Regions from separate parts of the Streptomyces spongiicola genome, predicted to be linked through region 1. Evidence: riboswitches for the same ligand, from Rfam matches in the RefSeq annotation. Region 1 holds a riboswitch; each other region holds the start of a gene.
The links. Region 1 has a riboswitch for cobalamin ahead of DDQ41_RS05695 (cobalamin biosynthesis protein). Riboswitches for the same ligand answer to the same signal wherever they lie in the genome.
Positions count from the first base shown of each region.

Region 2: linked by a shared signal. The riboswitch ahead of DDQ41_RS30095 (energy-coupling factor ABC transporter permease) and the one ahead of DDQ41_RS05695 (cobalamin biosynthesis protein) in region 1 are both predicted to bind cobalamin.
Region 3: linked by a shared signal. The riboswitch ahead of DDQ41_RS12690 (hypothetical protein) and the one ahead of DDQ41_RS05695 (cobalamin biosynthesis protein) in region 1 are both predicted to bind cobalamin.

Region 1 covers NZ_CP029254.1:1,314,954-1,320,325, reverse strand. The annotation lists gene DDQ41_RS05715 (pirin family protein) at 1-76, shown strand, start outside; gene DDQ41_RS05710 (serine hydrolase domain-containing protein) at 235-1,050, opposite strand; gene DDQ41_RS05705 (MerR family transcriptional regulator) at 1,139-1,594, shown strand; gene DDQ41_RS05700 (aldo/keto reductase) at 1,601-2,614, shown strand; partial or broken gene DDQ41_RS05695 (cobalamin biosynthesis protein) at 3,117-3,371, opposite strand; cobalamin riboswitch at 3,403-3,564, opposite strand; gene DDQ41_RS05690 (hypothetical protein) at 3,716-3,937, opposite strand; gene DDQ41_RS05685 (inorganic phosphate transporter) at 3,950-5,308, opposite strand.
Region 2 covers NZ_CP029254.1:6,922,442-6,927,813, forward strand. The annotation lists gene cbiQ (cobalt ECF transporter T component CbiQ) at 1-694, opposite strand, end outside; gene DDQ41_RS30090 (energy-coupling factor ABC transporter substrate-binding protein) at 701-1,069, opposite strand; gene DDQ41_RS30095 (energy-coupling factor ABC transporter permease) at 1,066-1,758, opposite strand; cobalamin riboswitch at 1,788-2,007, opposite strand; gene dhaM (dihydroxyacetone kinase phosphoryl donor subunit DhaM) at 2,025-2,429, opposite strand; gene dhaL (dihydroxyacetone kinase subunit DhaL) at 2,426-3,022, opposite strand; gene dhaK (dihydroxyacetone kinase subunit DhaK) at 3,158-4,150, opposite strand; gene DDQ41_RS30115 (baeRF3 domain-containing protein) at 4,523-5,372, opposite strand, start outside.
Region 3 covers NZ_CP029254.1:2,908,592-2,913,963, reverse strand. The annotation lists gene DDQ41_RS12715 (NAD(P)/FAD-dependent oxidoreductase) at 1-78, shown strand, start outside; gene DDQ41_RS12710 (indolepyruvate ferredoxin oxidoreductase subunit alpha) at 75-392, shown strand; gene DDQ41_RS12705 (aromatic ring-hydroxylating oxygenase subunit alpha) at 404-1,531, shown strand; gene DDQ41_RS12700 (IclR family transcriptional regulator) at 1,535-2,287, shown strand; partial or broken gene DDQ41_RS12695 (cold shock domain-containing protein) at 2,529-2,752, opposite strand; cobalamin riboswitch at 3,104-3,302, shown strand; gene DDQ41_RS12690 (hypothetical protein) at 3,343-3,732, shown strand; gene DDQ41_RS12685 (ABC transporter substrate-binding protein) at 4,072-5,064, shown strand.

The DNA of each region.
Region 1 (5,372 bases):
GGTCACGGACGCCTCCGGCCTCGAACTCGCCGCGGCCGCGCCCGCGGAGGTGCTGGTGTGGGAGCTGTCCCGCTGACCGGTGCGGCCGATGCCCGGGGCCGCGCCGGCGGGCGCCGCGGCCCGCCGCGGGCGGGGTGGGCCGCCGGGCGTCCGCGTGGAAGCGGGCGGACGGCGGTCACCGGAGGACCGGAGGCGACCCCGCGCGGCGCCGCGGCCTCGATCGCGGGACCGGCCTCAGCGGCGCAGTTCGGCGAGGACCGCGTCGGTGAACGGCGGCCATGCCCCGACCGCCCAGGGCCCGAAGGCGCGGTCGGTCAGCGCCACACAGGCGGCGCCGGCCTCCGGGTCGATCCACAGGAACGTGCCGGACTGGCCGAAGTGGCCGAAGGTGCGGGGCGAGGACGCCGCGCCGGTCCAGTGCGGGGACTTGCCGTCCCGGATCTCGAAGCCGAGTCCCCAGTCGTTCGGCTTCTGGTGGCCGTACCCGGGCAGGACGCCGGGCAGGCCGGGATGCACGACCGACATCGCCTCCAGCACGGTCCCGGCGTCGAGCAGCCGCGGTGCCTGCACCTCGGCCGCGAAGCGCACGAGGTCGTCGACCGTGGAGACGCCGTCCTTCGCGGGCGATCCGTCGAGCGACGTCGACGCCATGCCCAGCGGCTCCAGCACGCCCTGGCGCAGGTACTCGGCGAACGGGATGCCGGTGGCCTTCGCGATGTGGTCGCCGAGCACCTCGAAACCGGCGTTGGAGTACAGCCGGCGGGTCCCGGGAGGCGCGGCGACCCGGTGCTCGTCGAAGGCGAGCCCGCTGGTGTGCGCGAGCAGGTGCCGCACGGTGCAGCCGTCGGGCCCGGCCGGCTCGTCCAGCTCCACCGCGCCCTCCTCGAAGGCGACGAGCGCGGCGTAGGCCGCGAGCGGCTTGGTGACCGAGGCCAGCGGGAAGCGGTGCCCCGTCGGGCCGTGGGCACCGGCGACGGTGCCGTCCGCGCGCACGACGGCGGCGGCCGCGGTGGGGACGGGCCAGTTCTCGATCAACGCCAGGCTCTGCATGGTCACGAGGGTAACCAGCCGCCGCCCGGGGCGTAACCGCCGGGTTCCCGCTTGCCTGGAGTGCACTCGAACCTTCTAGCGTGGAGGCATGACGGTGCTGGAGACCCCAACCGCGACGGGCGAAGGACGCGTATCGGCGCCACCCGCCCACCCCCGGCCCGACGGGCAGGACCAGTACACCATCGGCGAGGTCGCCGACTGGACCGGCCTGAGCGCGCACACGCTGCGCTGGTACGAGCGGATCGGCCTGACGCCGCACATCGACCGCTCGCACACCGGGCAGCGGCGCTTCAGCAACCGCGACCTGGACTGGCTGGCCTTCGTCGGCAAGCTCCGGCGTACCGGTATGCCGGTGGCGGACATGGTCCGCTACGCCGAGCTGGCGCGCGAGGGGGACCACACCCGGGAGCAGCGGCGGGAGCTGCTGGAGTCGACCAGGCGCGACGTCCGCGCACGGATCGCCGAACTCCAGGGCACGCTCGCCGTGCTGGACTACAAGATCGATTTCTATGCGGGCGCCCGGCGGGCGCCGGAGAGGGCCTGAGCCCCGATGACGGAGAGCATGATCGAAAAGGTACGGCTCGGTACGGACGGCCCCGAGGTCGGAGTGCAGGGGCTCGGCTGCATGGGCATGAGCGAGTTCTACGGCGACACCGACGAGGCCGCGGCACGCGACACCCTGGAGGCGGCGCTGGAGGCGGGTGTCACCCTTCTCGACACGGCCGACATGTACGGGAACGGCGCCAACGAGGAGTTCCTCAGGCCCTTCCTGGCGGCGCACCGGGGCGAGATCACCCTCGCCACGAAGTTCTCCGTCGTCCGGGACGCCGGCGACGCGTCCTTCCGGGGCATCAGCAACGACCCCGCCTACATCCGCGAGGCGGCCGAGGCGAGCCTCCGCCGGCTCGGCGTGGACGCGATCGACCTCTACTACATGCACCGTCGCGACCCCGCGGTGCCGCTGGCCGAATCCGTCGGCGCGATGGCCGAGTTGGTGCGGGCCGGCAAGGTCCGCCACCTCGGCCTCAGCGAGGTGACCGGCGCTGAACTGCGCGAGGCGCACGCCGTCCACCCCATCGCCGCACTCCAGTCGGAGTGGTCCCTGTTCAGCCGCTCCGCCGAGCGGAGCGCGGTGGGCGCCGCCGCGGCGCTGGGGGTGGCGCTGGTGCCGTACTCGCCACTCGGCCGCGGCTTCCTCACCGGCTCGTTCGCGGACGCGGCAGAGCTTCCCGGGGACGACTTCCGGCGCTACCAGCCGCGTTTCACCGGCGACGCCGCCGCGGCGAACGCGGCGCTGCTGGAGCCCGTCCGCAAGATCGCCGCCGCGCACGGTGCGACGCCCGCGCAGATAGCCCTCGCCTGGGTCCAGCGGCGGGCCGAGGTCCACGGTCTGCCGGTCGTCCCCATCCCGGGCACCCGCAGCCGCGGGCGTCTGGAGGAGAACGTCGCGGCCACGCGGATCACGCTCACACGGGACGAGCTGGCGCTGCTGGAGCCGATCGCGGAGCGGGTGGTGGGAGACAGGTACCCGGACATGTCCTCGACGTCGGACTCCCGCGAGTAGCACGCTCACGGGGCCCGGCGGCGGACCGCGCGCCCCCTGGCGGGGATCACCGGCTCCGGTGGGTCCCGTGCCCGGATCGCCTGCTCCGGCGGGGCGTTGGGCCGGGCGGGGCGCCCGCGGCCGGGTGGGGGGCACTCGGCCGGGGGAGGCCGAGAGGACGGCGAGGGGTGCCGGGAGTGCCGCGGGGATGCCGCGGGGACGCCCGGACACCCCGGGCCCGGGTCACCCCGGGCCCGGGACACCCTGGGCCCCGGAGCGCGGCGCCCCTACCGCCCGACTCGGCTCCCCACGCCAGGTCAACCGGGTGGCCGTCGCGCCGGTCCCGCTTCTCGCGGAGGATACGCGCGTGACCTTCCCGTGACCCTTCGCTTCATGGGCGTGTAACACGCCCGCCCGCTTCGTCACCGCGGCGAAACACCGTGCGGCATCGGCGGAAACCCCGGCGCGCCAACCTCGTGCCCCATAACGGGCCGACTTCCCGGGCGGCCGTGCCGGATCACCGGCGCGCGGATGCCGCGGCCAGCGCGCCCGCGGCGACCGCGGCGCCGGCGCACACCGCGGTGTGCAGTGCGCCCCAGCCGCGGTGGTCGTGCCAGAGTCCCCGTTCGACCGCGGCGGCCGCCCGGCCGAAGACCGCGACCGGGTGCCCGCGGCGTGGATCGCCGAGGAGCAGGTCGCCGGCCAGTCCGGCGGCGGCGCCGTACGCGAACGTGATGTCCGGGCGCGGCGGAGCCGGCCCTCCTGCTTCGGCAGGCATGTTCGTCCTCACTCAGGGTCCGCGCCCTGGCTCGACGTGACCGGCGGCGAGGAGTTCCTGGCTCCGGGGTGCTCCCTGGTGCTCCGCGAGGGGGAGCGCACCCGTGACAGTGGCGGGACCGCGCCGGATTCGCGCCGGCTTCCTCTTCTGCCGCCGTAAGTGGCCCCGGAAGTCCACCACGGGCCCCGAACGCCCGTCAACTCGCCCTTGACCTGCGACGGGACGGGGCGCACCGCCCCGGGGCGCGGGTGCGGGGCGCGTACACGGGTGGGGCCGGGCACACGGGTGGGGCCGGGTACACCCGGTGGGTGTGCCCGGCCCCGGTGGGAGGTCGTGCCGCGGCGTCAGACCACGATCAGGTAGATCCCGAAGGCCACCGCCGCCGCGCAGAGCGCGAAGCAGGCGTACGCGCCCGTGCGGGCGAGGCCGGCCGAGCCTCCCCGAGCGGCCGCGGCCTCCTGCTTGGAGAGGCCCGCGATGCCCAGGGTGAACAGGCCCACCAGGGCGACGGTCACGACGAGGCTCACGCCGAAGACGGAGCCCAGAGCTGCCCAGTCGATCTTCATGTCGTTCTTTCCTTACACCGTGGCGGCGGGCGCCGGAGCGGACTCGGAGGACTGGGCCGGGAAGGCGGCCTTCAGCGCCCCGGGCTCGGTCGCCGCGATCCCGGCGGCGGCGTTCGGGGTTCCGGCGGCGTTCGGGGTCTCGGCGGTGTTGGGGGTTCCGGCGGCGTCCGGCGTCTCTGACCCGGGCCCGGCCACCTGGGTCGCGGCGGCGCCGGCCGGGGGCGGGGAGACGGCCGCGATGGCGGTGGTGACGACGCCCGCGGGCGCGATCTCGTCGTCCGTGACGTTGGTGTGGTCGACCGGCTTGCGGCGCGAGATCACCCAGATGGCCCCGGAGCCCGCGACGAGCAGCACGGCCACGGCGGCGATGCCCCAGGCGCCCTGCTTGGTCAGGAACTCCGCGGCCGCGGCGACCAGGCCGGCGGCGGGCAGGGTGAGGCCCCAGGCGACGAACATCCTGGTGGCGGTGGACCAGCGGACCACACCGCCCTTGCGGCCGAGGCCCGCGCCCATCACGGCACCCGAGCAGGACTGGGTGGTGGAGAGCGAGAAGCCGAGGTTCGAGGAGGCCAGGATGACCGTCGCGGCGCTGGTCTGCGCGGCGAAGCCCTGCTGCGGCTGGAGGTCGGTCAGCCCCTTGCCCATGGTGCGGATGATGCGCCAGCCGCCGAGGTAGGTGCCGAGCGCGATCGCGACGCCGGCGGAGACGATGACCCACATCGGGGGGTTCGAGCCGGGCGCGAGGACGCCCCCGGTGACCAGGGCCAGAGTGATGACGCCCATGGTCTTCTGCGCGTCGTTGGTGCCGTGGGCGAGGGACACCAGGCCGGCGGAGGCGATCTGCCCGGCGCGGTAGCCCTTGGAGGTGGACCGGTCCTCGGTGGTGCCGCCGATCCGGTACGTCAGCCTGGTGGCGACGAGGGCCGCGAGACCGGCGACGAGCGGGGCCGCGACGGCCGGGATCAGGACCTTGGTGACGATCGTGCCGCCGTTGACGGCCGAGAACCCGGCGGACATCACGGCCGCGCCGATGAGACCGCCGAAGAGGGCGTGGGAGGAACTGGACGGGAGGCCCAGCAGCCAGGTCAGCAGGTTCCAGAGGATCGCGCCGACGAGAGCGGCGAAGATCACTTCTGGGCGGATGCCCTCCTCGTTGATGATGCCGCCCGAGATCGTCTTGGCGACCTCGACGGAGAGGAACGCGCCGACCAGGTTCAGCACGGCGGACATCGCCACTGCCGCCTTCGGTCTCATCGCACCCGTCGAGATGGTCGTCGCCATGGCGTTGGCGGTGTCGTGGAAGCCGTTCGTGAAATCGAACACGAGTGCTGTCACGACGACAATCGCGAGCAGCAGGGTGATGTGCTCCATGAACCGGGTACCCAGGCAATCGTTCGGATGGTAGTGGCGCGGGTGAACGTAGGGTCGCAGAGTG
Region 2 (5,372 bases), 5.6 Mb from region 1:
CCGCGGTCGCCGCCAGGAAGCGCACGGACACCGCCGCCGGCGGCACCAGGACCCGCAGCGTCCCGTCGTAGCCCCGCCCGGCGAGCCCCGTCTGCAACCGCTGCGCCCGGTCGAAGGCGCGCACGAACGCCGTGGCGGCGAGCCCCGCGAGGGACCGCCAGGCCGCCGCCCGGGTGGTGTGGCCGAGCCGGGCGGCCTGCGCCTGGCGGATCCGGTGCACCGCGTCCAGCAGCAGGAACGCGATGCGGTACATCACGAGCGCCACGTCCACGACCGGCCCCGGCACCCCGGCCCGGGCCAGCCGGGGCAGCAGGTCGGACATCGGCGTGGTGAACGCGAACAGCAGCACCCCGAGCGAGGCCGCCGACGTCCGCAGCAGCAGCCGGGCCGCGTGCGGGGGCCCGTCGGGGGCGAGCGCCACGAAGCCGTCCGGGCCGCCCACCGCGAACAGCAGCGGAACCGCGCCCGTGACGCAGAACCCCAGCGGGATGCGCCACGCCCGCCACAGCCGCCGGGGCGCCACCCCGGCGGGCCCGAGCAGCACCGCGACCGCGGCCGCCGCCACCAGGACGGCACCCGGCCACGGCGGCAGCGCGACGGCGCAGACCGTCAGGCCCAGGCCGAGCGCCGCCTTCTCGCCCGGATGGCGGCCGCGCCAGCGGCTGCCGTGCGCCGCCGCGTCGATCGGCAGCATCGGGGACTACGCGCCCGCGCCGGCGGAATCGGCCGCACCGGCGGCGGGCGTCCGGGCGTCCCGCGCGGCCGCCACCCGGGCCCCGCCCTGCCGGCGGCCCCTGCGCAACCCGAAGTAGTACGCGAGGACACCCGCGCCCAGAGCGGCCTGGAGGGCGAACAGGGCCGACTCGACCTCCCCGGACGGCGGCTCGTACAACGGGGCGAACCAGGGCTCGTAGTCCGGGGCGATCTCCGTGATCGCGGCCTCCGCCTCACCGTCGGCGCCGGCGAAGGGCTCCTCCTTGTGGTCGCCCAGACCCAGCGCCAGCGGCAGCACGGCCAGCGCGGCCACGATCGCCAGCAGCAGTGTGTTGATCTTCGCGTTGCGGCTCATCGGACCGCGGCCTCCTTCTCCGCCCCGCCCTGGAGGAGCACCCCGAGCCGGGTCAGCTCGCCCTTGCTGGACCGCACCAGCAGCCGCATCACCAGGACGGTCAGCAGGCCCTCGCTGACCGCCAGCGGCACCTGGGTGACCGCGAAGATGCCGCCGAACTTGGCCAGGGCGCCCACCACACCGCTGCCCGGGTCGGGGAACGCCAGCGCAAGCTGCACGCTGGTGACGCAGTACGTGGACAGGTCGGCGGTGAACGCACCGGAGAACACCGCCACCATCAGCGGCGCCCCGGACCGCCGCAGCAGCACGTACACCCCGAACCCGGCCCAGGGCCCCACGACCGCCAGCGAGAAGACGTTCGCGCCGAGCGTGGTCAGGCCCCCGTGGGCCAGCAGCAGCGCCTGGAAGAGCAGGGTGATCGTGCCGAGCACCGCCATGATCGGCGGCCGGAACAGTATCGCGCCCAGTCCGGTGCCGGTCGGATGGGAGCAACTGCCCGTCACCGAAGGGATCTTGAGCGCCGACAGTACGAAGGTGAAGGCGCCGGCCGCGCCGAGCAGCAGCGTGGACTCGGGGTTCGCCCTGACCTCGCGGGTCAGCGCCCGTACGCCGTGGATCACGAAGGGGGCGGACGCGGCGGCCCAGGCGGCCGCGTGCACAGGGGGCAGATAGCCCTCGGCTATATGCATGGGTAGGGAGACCTCTCCAGCACCTCGTGGATGGACAACGCGCCCCGGCCGGTCTCCTGGCTGACGGGTCATGCCGCCCGGGCTCCGCCTTCCCGGACACCGCGGTCTCCCGCGGCCGTCCAGTGGCTTCCTCGCGGAGAGAGCCGGACTTCCCGATCACAGTGGCGAGGGCCGCACCGGTACTCCACCGGTTTCCCGTTCACCAAGGCCCTGCGACACTAGTGCGTTGACCAGGTGCATCACAAGCCGCGTACGGATGCGTACGGTCACACCTTGCGGTAGCCGTACGCCTCCTCCGCCGCCGTCACCACCGCGTCCAGATCCGCTCCGGCGGACGCCGTGACCACCGCCGCGACGGCCCCCTCGACGAACGGCGCGTCCACGAGCCTGGTGCCCTCCGGGAGTTCGTCCCCCTCGGCCAGCAGCGCCTTCACCGTCAGCACCGCGCTGCCGATGTCCACCAGCACGGCCACCCCCGCCCCCCGGTCCACCTCGCGCGCGGCGCGGGCGGTCGAGTCCGCACTGGTGCCGAGGCCGCCGTCCGCGGTGCCGCCGGCCGCCGCCACCGGCACCCCGTCGCCCGAGCCGGCCAGCCTCCGGGCGAGATCGGCGACCGCCGCGGCGACCTGCGCGCTGTGCGAGACGAGGACGATCCCCACCACACCGGTCATCGCGCGGCCTCCTCGAGGGCGCCGACCAGCAGGGCGGAGGACGCCGCCCCCGGATCCCGGTGCCCGACGCTGCGTTCGCCCAGATAGCTCGCGCGGCCCTTGCGGGCCAGCATCGGCACGGTCGCGGCCGCACCGTCCTCCGCGGCCGCGCGCGCAGCCGCGAAGGACTCGTCCAGCGCCGCCGCCGCCGGCTCCAGCGCGTCCAGCATCGTCTTGTCCCCGGCCTTCGCGCCGCCGAGCCGGGCCACCGCCGCGATCCCCGCGCGCAGCGCCTCGGCGAGCTGCGCCCGCGACACCCCGGCCTCGTCGCCGAGCGCCTTGCCGGCACGCCGCAGCAGCGTCCCGTACAGCGGCCCCGAAGCCCCGCCGACCGTGGAGATCAGCCGGCGCCCCGCCAGCGTCAGTACGGCACCCGGAGTGTCCGGCGCGTCCTTCTCCAGCGCGGCCGCCACCGCCGTGAAACCCCGCCGCATATTGGTCCCGTGGTCGGCGTCCCCGATCGCGGCGTCCAACTCGGTGAGCCGCGCGGCCTCCCGGTCCACCGCCCGCGCGAGGGCGTTCATCCAGCGGAGGAAGAACTCCGCGTCGAGCACCGCGTCTGCGTCCGCTTCTCGTGGCACGTCGGCTCCCTTGTGCACGTCGGCTCCCTTGTGCGCGTCGTCGCGGCCCGCGGACGCGGCACCGCCCTCGCCGCCCGGGCCGGGAACTCCGCCCGGGCCGGGCACGGTTCAGCGGCCCCAGCGCAGCGCGGGCGTCTCCACGGGGGCGTCCCACAGCCGCAGGATCTCCTCGTCCGCCTCGCACAGCGTCACCGAGCAGCCGGCCATGTCGAGCGAGGTGACGTAGTTCCCGACCAGGGTCCGGGCCACCGGCACACCGCGCTCGGCGAGCACCCGGTGGACCTCCGCGCCGAACCCGTACAGCTCCAGCAGCGGCGTCGCGCCCATGCCGTTGACCAGCGCCAGCACCGGACTCGACGGCCTCAGGTCGTCGAGGACCGCCTCCACGGTGAAGTCCGCGATCTCGCGCGAGGTCATCATCGGCCGCCGTTCACGGCCGGGCTCGCCGTGGATGCCGATCCCCAACTCCAGCTCGCCGGCAGGCAGGTCGAACGTCGGGGTGCCCCTGGCCGGGGTGGTGACGGCGCTGAGCGCGACACCGAAGCTGCGCGACCGCTCGTCGACCCGGCGGGCGACCGCCTCGACCCGCTCCAGCGGGGCGCCCTCCTCGGCCGCGGCGCCCGCGATCTTCTCCACGAAGAGCGTCGCGCCCGTGCCGCGCCGGCCCGCCGTGTACAGGCTGTCCCGGACGGCCACGTCGTCGTCGACGAGCACCTTGGCCACCTGGACGCCCTCGTCCTCGGCGAGCTCCTGCGCCATGTCGAAGTTCAGCACGTCGCCCGTGTAGTTCTTCACCACGAAGAGCACACCCGCCCCGCTGTCCACCGCCGCCGCGGCCCGGGCCATCTGGTCCGGCACCGGGGACGTGAACACCTCGCCGGGGCATGCCGCCGAGAGCATCCCGACCCCCACGAACCCGCCGTGCAGGGGCTCGTGCCCCGACCCGCCTCCGGACACCAGGCCCACCCTGCCCGCGACCGGGGCGTCCCCCCGGACCACGAGCCTGTTCTCCACGTCGACGTTCAGCCCGGGGTGCGCCGCGGCCAGGCCGCGCAGGCCGTCCGCGACCACCGTCTCGGGGACGTTGATGAGCATCCTCATGGGAACCTCCTGACGGGACCGGCGTCGATCGCTCCGGACGGTGTCCTCCCGGGCGGGCCGTGGCGGAACGCGCCGCACACCCTCTGCCAGTATCGGCGCAAACGGCCCGCCCGGCACCGCGCTCACGCGAAACCGCCGGCACGGTCCGCGGGTGCGGGCGGAGGTCCGCCGCGGCGCCGTGCGGCGGTCGGCCGCCGACGCGGGGCGGCTGCCGACGGGGGGCGGCTGCCGACGAGGGGCGGCCTCGCCGGCCGACCGGGAGTGTGCGGCGGGTGATCTGTGGCGCACGGCGGTGGTGCGGCGGCCGACCGGGAGCGTGCGGCGGTGGTGCGGCGGCAGACCGGGAGCGCCGGGCCGCCGTCCCGCGGGCCGTCAGTAGCGCAGGGCGCTGGCGATACCGCCCATCCCCGCGAGGGTGCCGTCCGGCACGAACCGCACGTCCGCCCCCGTGTCCAGGGACTTCTCGACGATCTCGTCCACGACGTCGACCACCGCGTCGAGGTCCCCCGGCTCGGCGGGCAGCACATGCCCGCCGGTGTCCCGCACGGTCTCCCGGTAGTTCTCCTCCACGGCCAGCAGCGCGACCCTGCCCGTCTGCACGTTCTGGCGGATCTCGTCCACCCCGGCGGCGAACGCGCGCCTGCCCCTCGCCCGGTCCAGTTCCGCGAGGACGCCCGAGACCTCCTGCTCGGCGCGCGCCTCGACGAACGGGCGCACCGCCTGCCAGACCGCGTCGCCGGAGGACCCGGCCACCCCGCCCCTCGGCACGTGGACGGCCTGGCCCTTGGCGGCCGTGCCGACGCCGTCGAGGAGGGCCAGCGCCGCGGGTTCGCCGGTCACGTACAGCGGCCGCGGGTCCGCCTTGAGGACCGAGGCGAGCGCGGTGTCGGCCTCCCGCAGGAAGTGCCGTGTCGCCTCGTCCCGGAAGGTGCTCGGCACATCGCCGATCTGCTCCTGCCGTTCGGCGTCGAAGTTCTCGGCACTGCGGACCATCGGGAACCGCCCGTTGCGCTCCTCGGCCACCCGGTCCGCCGTGCCGCTCCATAGCGAGGCGCGGTCGGAGGCGACGGCGAGGACCCAGAACGGGCGCTCCGCGGCCTGCGCCGATACGAGATTGCGGGTCAGGAAGGTGTCCGCAAGCACCACCCGCTCGGGCACGGGGCGGCCCAGCATCCAGACCTCGTGCTCGCCCGGAGCGGCGAAGACCACCAGTCCGTCCTCC
Region 3 (5,372 bases), 1.6 Mb from region 1:
CTCGACCCGGCGAGCGACCTCTTCCCCGGCCACTCGACCGACCGTCACGGAACCACCACCCGAGAGGGGGACTCATGACCCATGTGATCACCGACGCGTGCGTCGACGAGAAGGACGCCAGCTGCATGGAGGAGTGCCCGGTCGACTGCATCTACGAAGGGGGCAGCAGGATGTACATCCACCCCGGCGAGTGCATCGACTGCGGCCTGTGCGCCGAGGTGTGCCCCAACGGGGCGGCCGTGGCGCTGCGCCTGCTGGACCCGGCCGCCGCCGCGGTCCACGGACCGTCCAACGACGCCTTCTTCACCCGGGTGCTGCCCGGCCGCCAGGCCCCCCTCGGTTCCCCGGGCGGCGCCTCCCGACTCGGCCCGCTCGACGTCGACCCCAGCTGAGGAGAACCGCGATGACCATCCACCACCCGACGGCCCACCACCCGGCGGCCGTCGACGCCGAGGCCTGCTCCGCCGCCCTGGACCGCGGCGAGACCCTGCCCTGGACCTGGTACGCCGACCCCGCGATCACCGCCCTGGAACAGGAGCGGATCTTCCGGCGGAGCTGGAGTTACGTCGGCCGCACCGACCAGGTCGCCCAGCCGGGCCAGTTCTTCACCTGCGAGGTCGGCGGCGTCCCCATCGTCGTCACCCGCGACCGGTCCGGCGGGCTCAACGCGCTGGTGAACGTCTGCCGGCACCGCGGCGCCCAGGTGGTCCGCGAGGACTGCGGCACCCGCAAGAGCCTCCAGTGCTTCTACCACGCCTGGACGTACGGCCTCGACGGCTCGCTGCGCGGGGTGCCGCGCGGGGACCGCGAGGCGGACTTCGACACCTCGCAACTGGGGCTGCGCCGCGCGTCGGTGGACACCTGGGGCCCGTTCGTCTTCGTCCATCTCGACCCGGACCCCGCCCCGCTCACCGAGATGCTGGGCGAACTGCCCGAACTCCTCGCCGCCGGCGGCATCGACCTTCAGCGGATGCGCTTCCACCACCGCGTGTACTACACCATCGAGGCCAACTGGAAGATCGCCGTCGAGAACTACCTGGAGTGCTACCACTGCCCGGTCGCGCACCCGGGCCTCGCCGACGTACTCGACGTCAGCCCCGACGCGTACGAGTTGGAGGTGCGGCCCACCTTCGCCACCCACCACGGCATCGTGCGGGACATCCCCCGGGAGGCCGGCTACCCCGTCCAGGGCCCCGTCGTCGAGGGCCAGTACCACCTCGTCTGGCCGAGCCTGAAGGTCAACGTCAACCCCGGGCAGCCGAACCTCTCCTTCGGCCCGGTGTACCCGGCGGGCCCGGAACGCACCACCGGATACCTCGACTACTTCTTCGGCGACGACGTCGACGAGGCGTGGATCAAGGCTATGCTCGCCTTCGACGACCAGGTGGGGGCCGAGGACACCGACCTGGTGGAGTCCGTACAGCGCGGGGCCTCGTCCGGCGGGGTGGAGCGCGGCCGGCTCCTCCTCGGTTCGGAGCACACCATCTCGGCGTTCCAGCGCTTCGTGCTGGGCCGACTTCGGGAGGACTGAGAGATCAGCGAGTCACGTGATGCGGGATCGCGGACCCTCTCCCGGGGGCTCGCGATTCTGCGGCTCTTCGACGACGCACATCCGGAACTCACCCAGAGCGAGATAGCGGAGGCCCTCGACCTGCCCCTGCCGACCGTGCACCGGCTGTGCGCGACCCTCGTCGCCGAGGGCTTCCTGGCGCGCCCCGCGGGCACCCGCAGATTGCGGCTGGGCCCGCAGGTGGCCCGGATGGTCGGGCCGCTGATCGAGGGCATGGGCATGTCCGAGGCGGCGCGCGCGATCCTGCGCAGACTGGCGGAGGACACCGGGGAGACCGCGAACCTGGCCACCCTGGTCGGAAACGAGGTCGTCTACCTCGACTCCGCGCCCGGCCGCCATCTGCTCAGCCCGCGGGCCGAGCCGGGGCTGCGGGTGCCCGCGCACTGCACCGCGCTCGGCAAGTGCCTGCTCGCCCAACTGCCGGACGAGGAGGTGCTGCGACTCGTCGGGAAGGGGCCCTACGAGCGGCTGACGGATGCCACCCACACCACCTGGACCCAGCTGTCCAAGGCCCTGGACGAGGTCCGCGACGACGGCCTCTCCCGCTCGCTCGAGGAGTACGAGGTGGGGCTGGTCTCCTTCGCGGTGGCCCTGCCCGCGGCACCGGACGGCACCCTCTTCGGCATCAGCGTCTCGCTGCCGACGTCCCGGGCGGGACAGCGGCGCGAGATCGAACAGCGACTGCGCACGGCCACCGCGGTCCTGCGCCGCCGCTGACGCCCCGGCCGGCCCTGACACCCCGGGCCCGGGTGACCGCAACGGTCCCTGACACCCCGGGTCCGGGTGACCGCAACGGTCCCTGACGCCCCGGGTCCGGGTGACCGCAACGGTCCCTGACGCCCCGGGTCCGGGTGACCGCAACGGTCCCTGACACCGGGTCGGCGGCGGTCCGTTGCGGTCGTGGTCGCGGTCGCGGTCGTGGTCGCGCCGCCGCCCCGGTCGGCCCGGACCGTTGAGGTCACCCGGGCCGGGGCACGATGCCCGCCGCGCGGTAGTCGTACCCGTCCTGGCTGAAGCCGGGGGCTTCCCACCGGAGATCCACCGGCTGTCCCGGTGACAGCGTGCGGAAACCCGCCATCTCGATGCGGGAGTAGTGGCCCCGGCAGCCGCCGGGCGTCTCGCGGGAGTCGAGGACGCCCCACCCCTCTCGTCGCGCCACTCGCGGACCGTCGCGATCACCATGGGGGTACCCTACGGGCCCGGTGGGTGGCTGCCGCGTGCGGCGGGACGCCGCAGCACCGGCCTGCTTCCCTCCGGTGGGCTGCCGGCACCGACCGCACACTGCCGCGGCGGGCACCGGGCGTCGTCGTCCCGGTCCCGGTCCCGGTGTAGTCCCGGTTCCGGGCACCGGCGCGTACCGCTTCCCGACGCCGTTCCCCCGCAACGGCCCGCCGGAACCCGCCGATGCGGCCCACCGCCTCGCGACCACGGACGGGTCGCCTGTCCAGGGTGCGTGCGAGCCCTCGGCGCCGCGCGCTGCCTCTGTGCGCGGGCCGGGTGCGGCAGTTGCCCCCGGCCGGTGGACCGCGGGCGTATGACATGACGTGGTCTTCTGCCATGATGTCCGTGAAAAGGCGACGGCGGAACGAGGAAGCCGGTGTGAATCCGGCGCGGTCCCGCCACTGTGATCGGCGAGCGGATCCCGAACAGACCACTGCCCGTGTGCGGGTGGGAAGGCCGGGACGAGCACTGACCCGAGAGCCAGGAGACTCACGCGGTCGCCTCCTCGACACGACTGGGGCGGATCTCCCCGGAGAGGAGGGCTTGTCGTGATGCCCGTGGAGGTTTCCCGCGGCGGTTCGGTGCCGTGCCGGGTGGTGGTGTGCCGGGACTGCTGCTGCGGCAGCTCCAAGGTGACCGGCGTCGACCACCGTGAGCAGACCGCGCGTCTCGCTAAGGACGCCCCGGTCCGGATCACCGGCTGTCTCGACGTGTGCGATCAGGCGAACGTGATCGTGGTGCAGCCTTCGTCCGAGGGACGCGCCGCCGGCGGCCGGCCGGTCTGGTTCGGACTCGTCAACGACCCGGCCGCGACCGAGGACGTCGCCGCCTGGGTGCGGGCAGGCGGCCCCGGTGTCGCCGCGCTCACGGACATCCTCGACCTCTACGCCTTCACCCTGCCCCGGCGTGCCCGTTCAGCGCCGCTCCGCGACGCGGGCTGACCGGGCGACGCGGGCCGACCAGGCGACCCGACCTTGAGGCCGGCCCCCGGCATCGCGCGCCCGGGGGACCTCCGCCCTTCCTCAACGGGTCGGCCGGTCCACCCGGGTGAACCCGCCAACCCGGGTCGCCTCGCCTGCCCGGGTCGGCCGGTCTCCCCTGATGGGCGGGTCTGCCCGGGTCGGCCGGTCTCCCCGAATCCGCCCGCCTGACCGGTTCCGTGCTGCCTCCCGCACCCCGTCCCGCCCCGCCCCGTCCCGCCCCGCCCCGTCCCGTCTACCCGAATCCGGCCACGCTCCGGACCACCGTCCGGACCGTGCCATGGTGAGAGGACCCACACCATGCGCAAGCGTCCCGTATCCCTGCTGACGGCCATGGCCGCCGCGGCCCTGCTGGTATCCGGCTGTGGCGGGAGCGCCACCCGGGACGACGCCGCCCAGGCCGCCGGCCCCGCCGCCGAGGGCTTCCCCGTGACCGTCGCCAACTGCGGTGTGAAGACGACCTACCAGCGGCCTCCGCAGCGCGCGGTGTCGTTGAACCAGCATGCGACCGAGGTCCTGCTGGCACTGGGACTGGAGAAGTCGATGGTGGGCACGGCATACCTCGACGACAGGATCCTCCCCGAGTACCAGGAGGCGTATGACGGCATCGAGGTCATCGCGGAGCAGTACCCGTCCTTCGAGGCGCTGCTGGCGGCGGAACCGGACCTCGCCTACGGCGGCTTCGCCAGCACCTTCGACGAGAAGGAGGGCCGTGGCCGCGCCGCCCTGTCCAAGGCCGGGATCAACTCCTACCTCAACATCGAGGAGTGCCCGACCGGGCCCGTGACGATGGCCGCGATGGACCGGGAGATCCGGAACGTGGCCAGGATCTTCGGTGTGCCGGATCGGGCCGAGCAGCAGCTGAGGAAGCTCCATGGCACGCTGGAGGCGGTGGAGGACAAGCTCGCCGGGGCCAAGCCGGTGGAGGTCTTCGTCTACGACAGTGGCGACAAGACCGCCTTCACCGCGGGCGGGGCGGGCGTCGGCAACGAGATGATCAAGCGGGCCGGTGGAGTGAACCTCTTCGCCGACCTGGACAAGGCGTTCGGCGACGTGTCGTTCGAGCAGGTGGCCGAGCGCATGCCCGAGGTCGTCGTCATCTACGACTACGGTGACCAGACGGTCGAGGACAAGAAGAGGTTCCTGCTGGCGAACCCGGCACTCAAGGACGTACCCGCCATCAAGAACCGGCGGTTCGCGGTACTCCCGCTGTCGTCCACGGTCCTGGGGGTCCGGGTACCCTCCGGCGTCGAGTCCCTGGCCCGCCAGATCCACCCGGAACGCTTCAAGTGACCCGCCCGACCGACCCGACCGACCCGACCGGCGCCGCCGGTGCGACGGGCGCGGCCGTTGCGACGGGCGCGGCCGTTGCGACGGGCGTGACCGGGGTGACGGGCGTGACCGGGGTGACGGGCGTGACCGGGGTGACGGGCGTGACCGGGGTGACCGGGGTGACCGGCGCGGGCGACCCGGCCCGGGCGGACGGCGTGACCGACCCGACCGGCGCGGCCGTTGCGGCCGAGGTGACCGCTACTGCCGATGTAACTGATGCGACTTCTGTGGCCGTGGCGGCCAGGGCCGCAAAAGTGACCAGAGCCTCG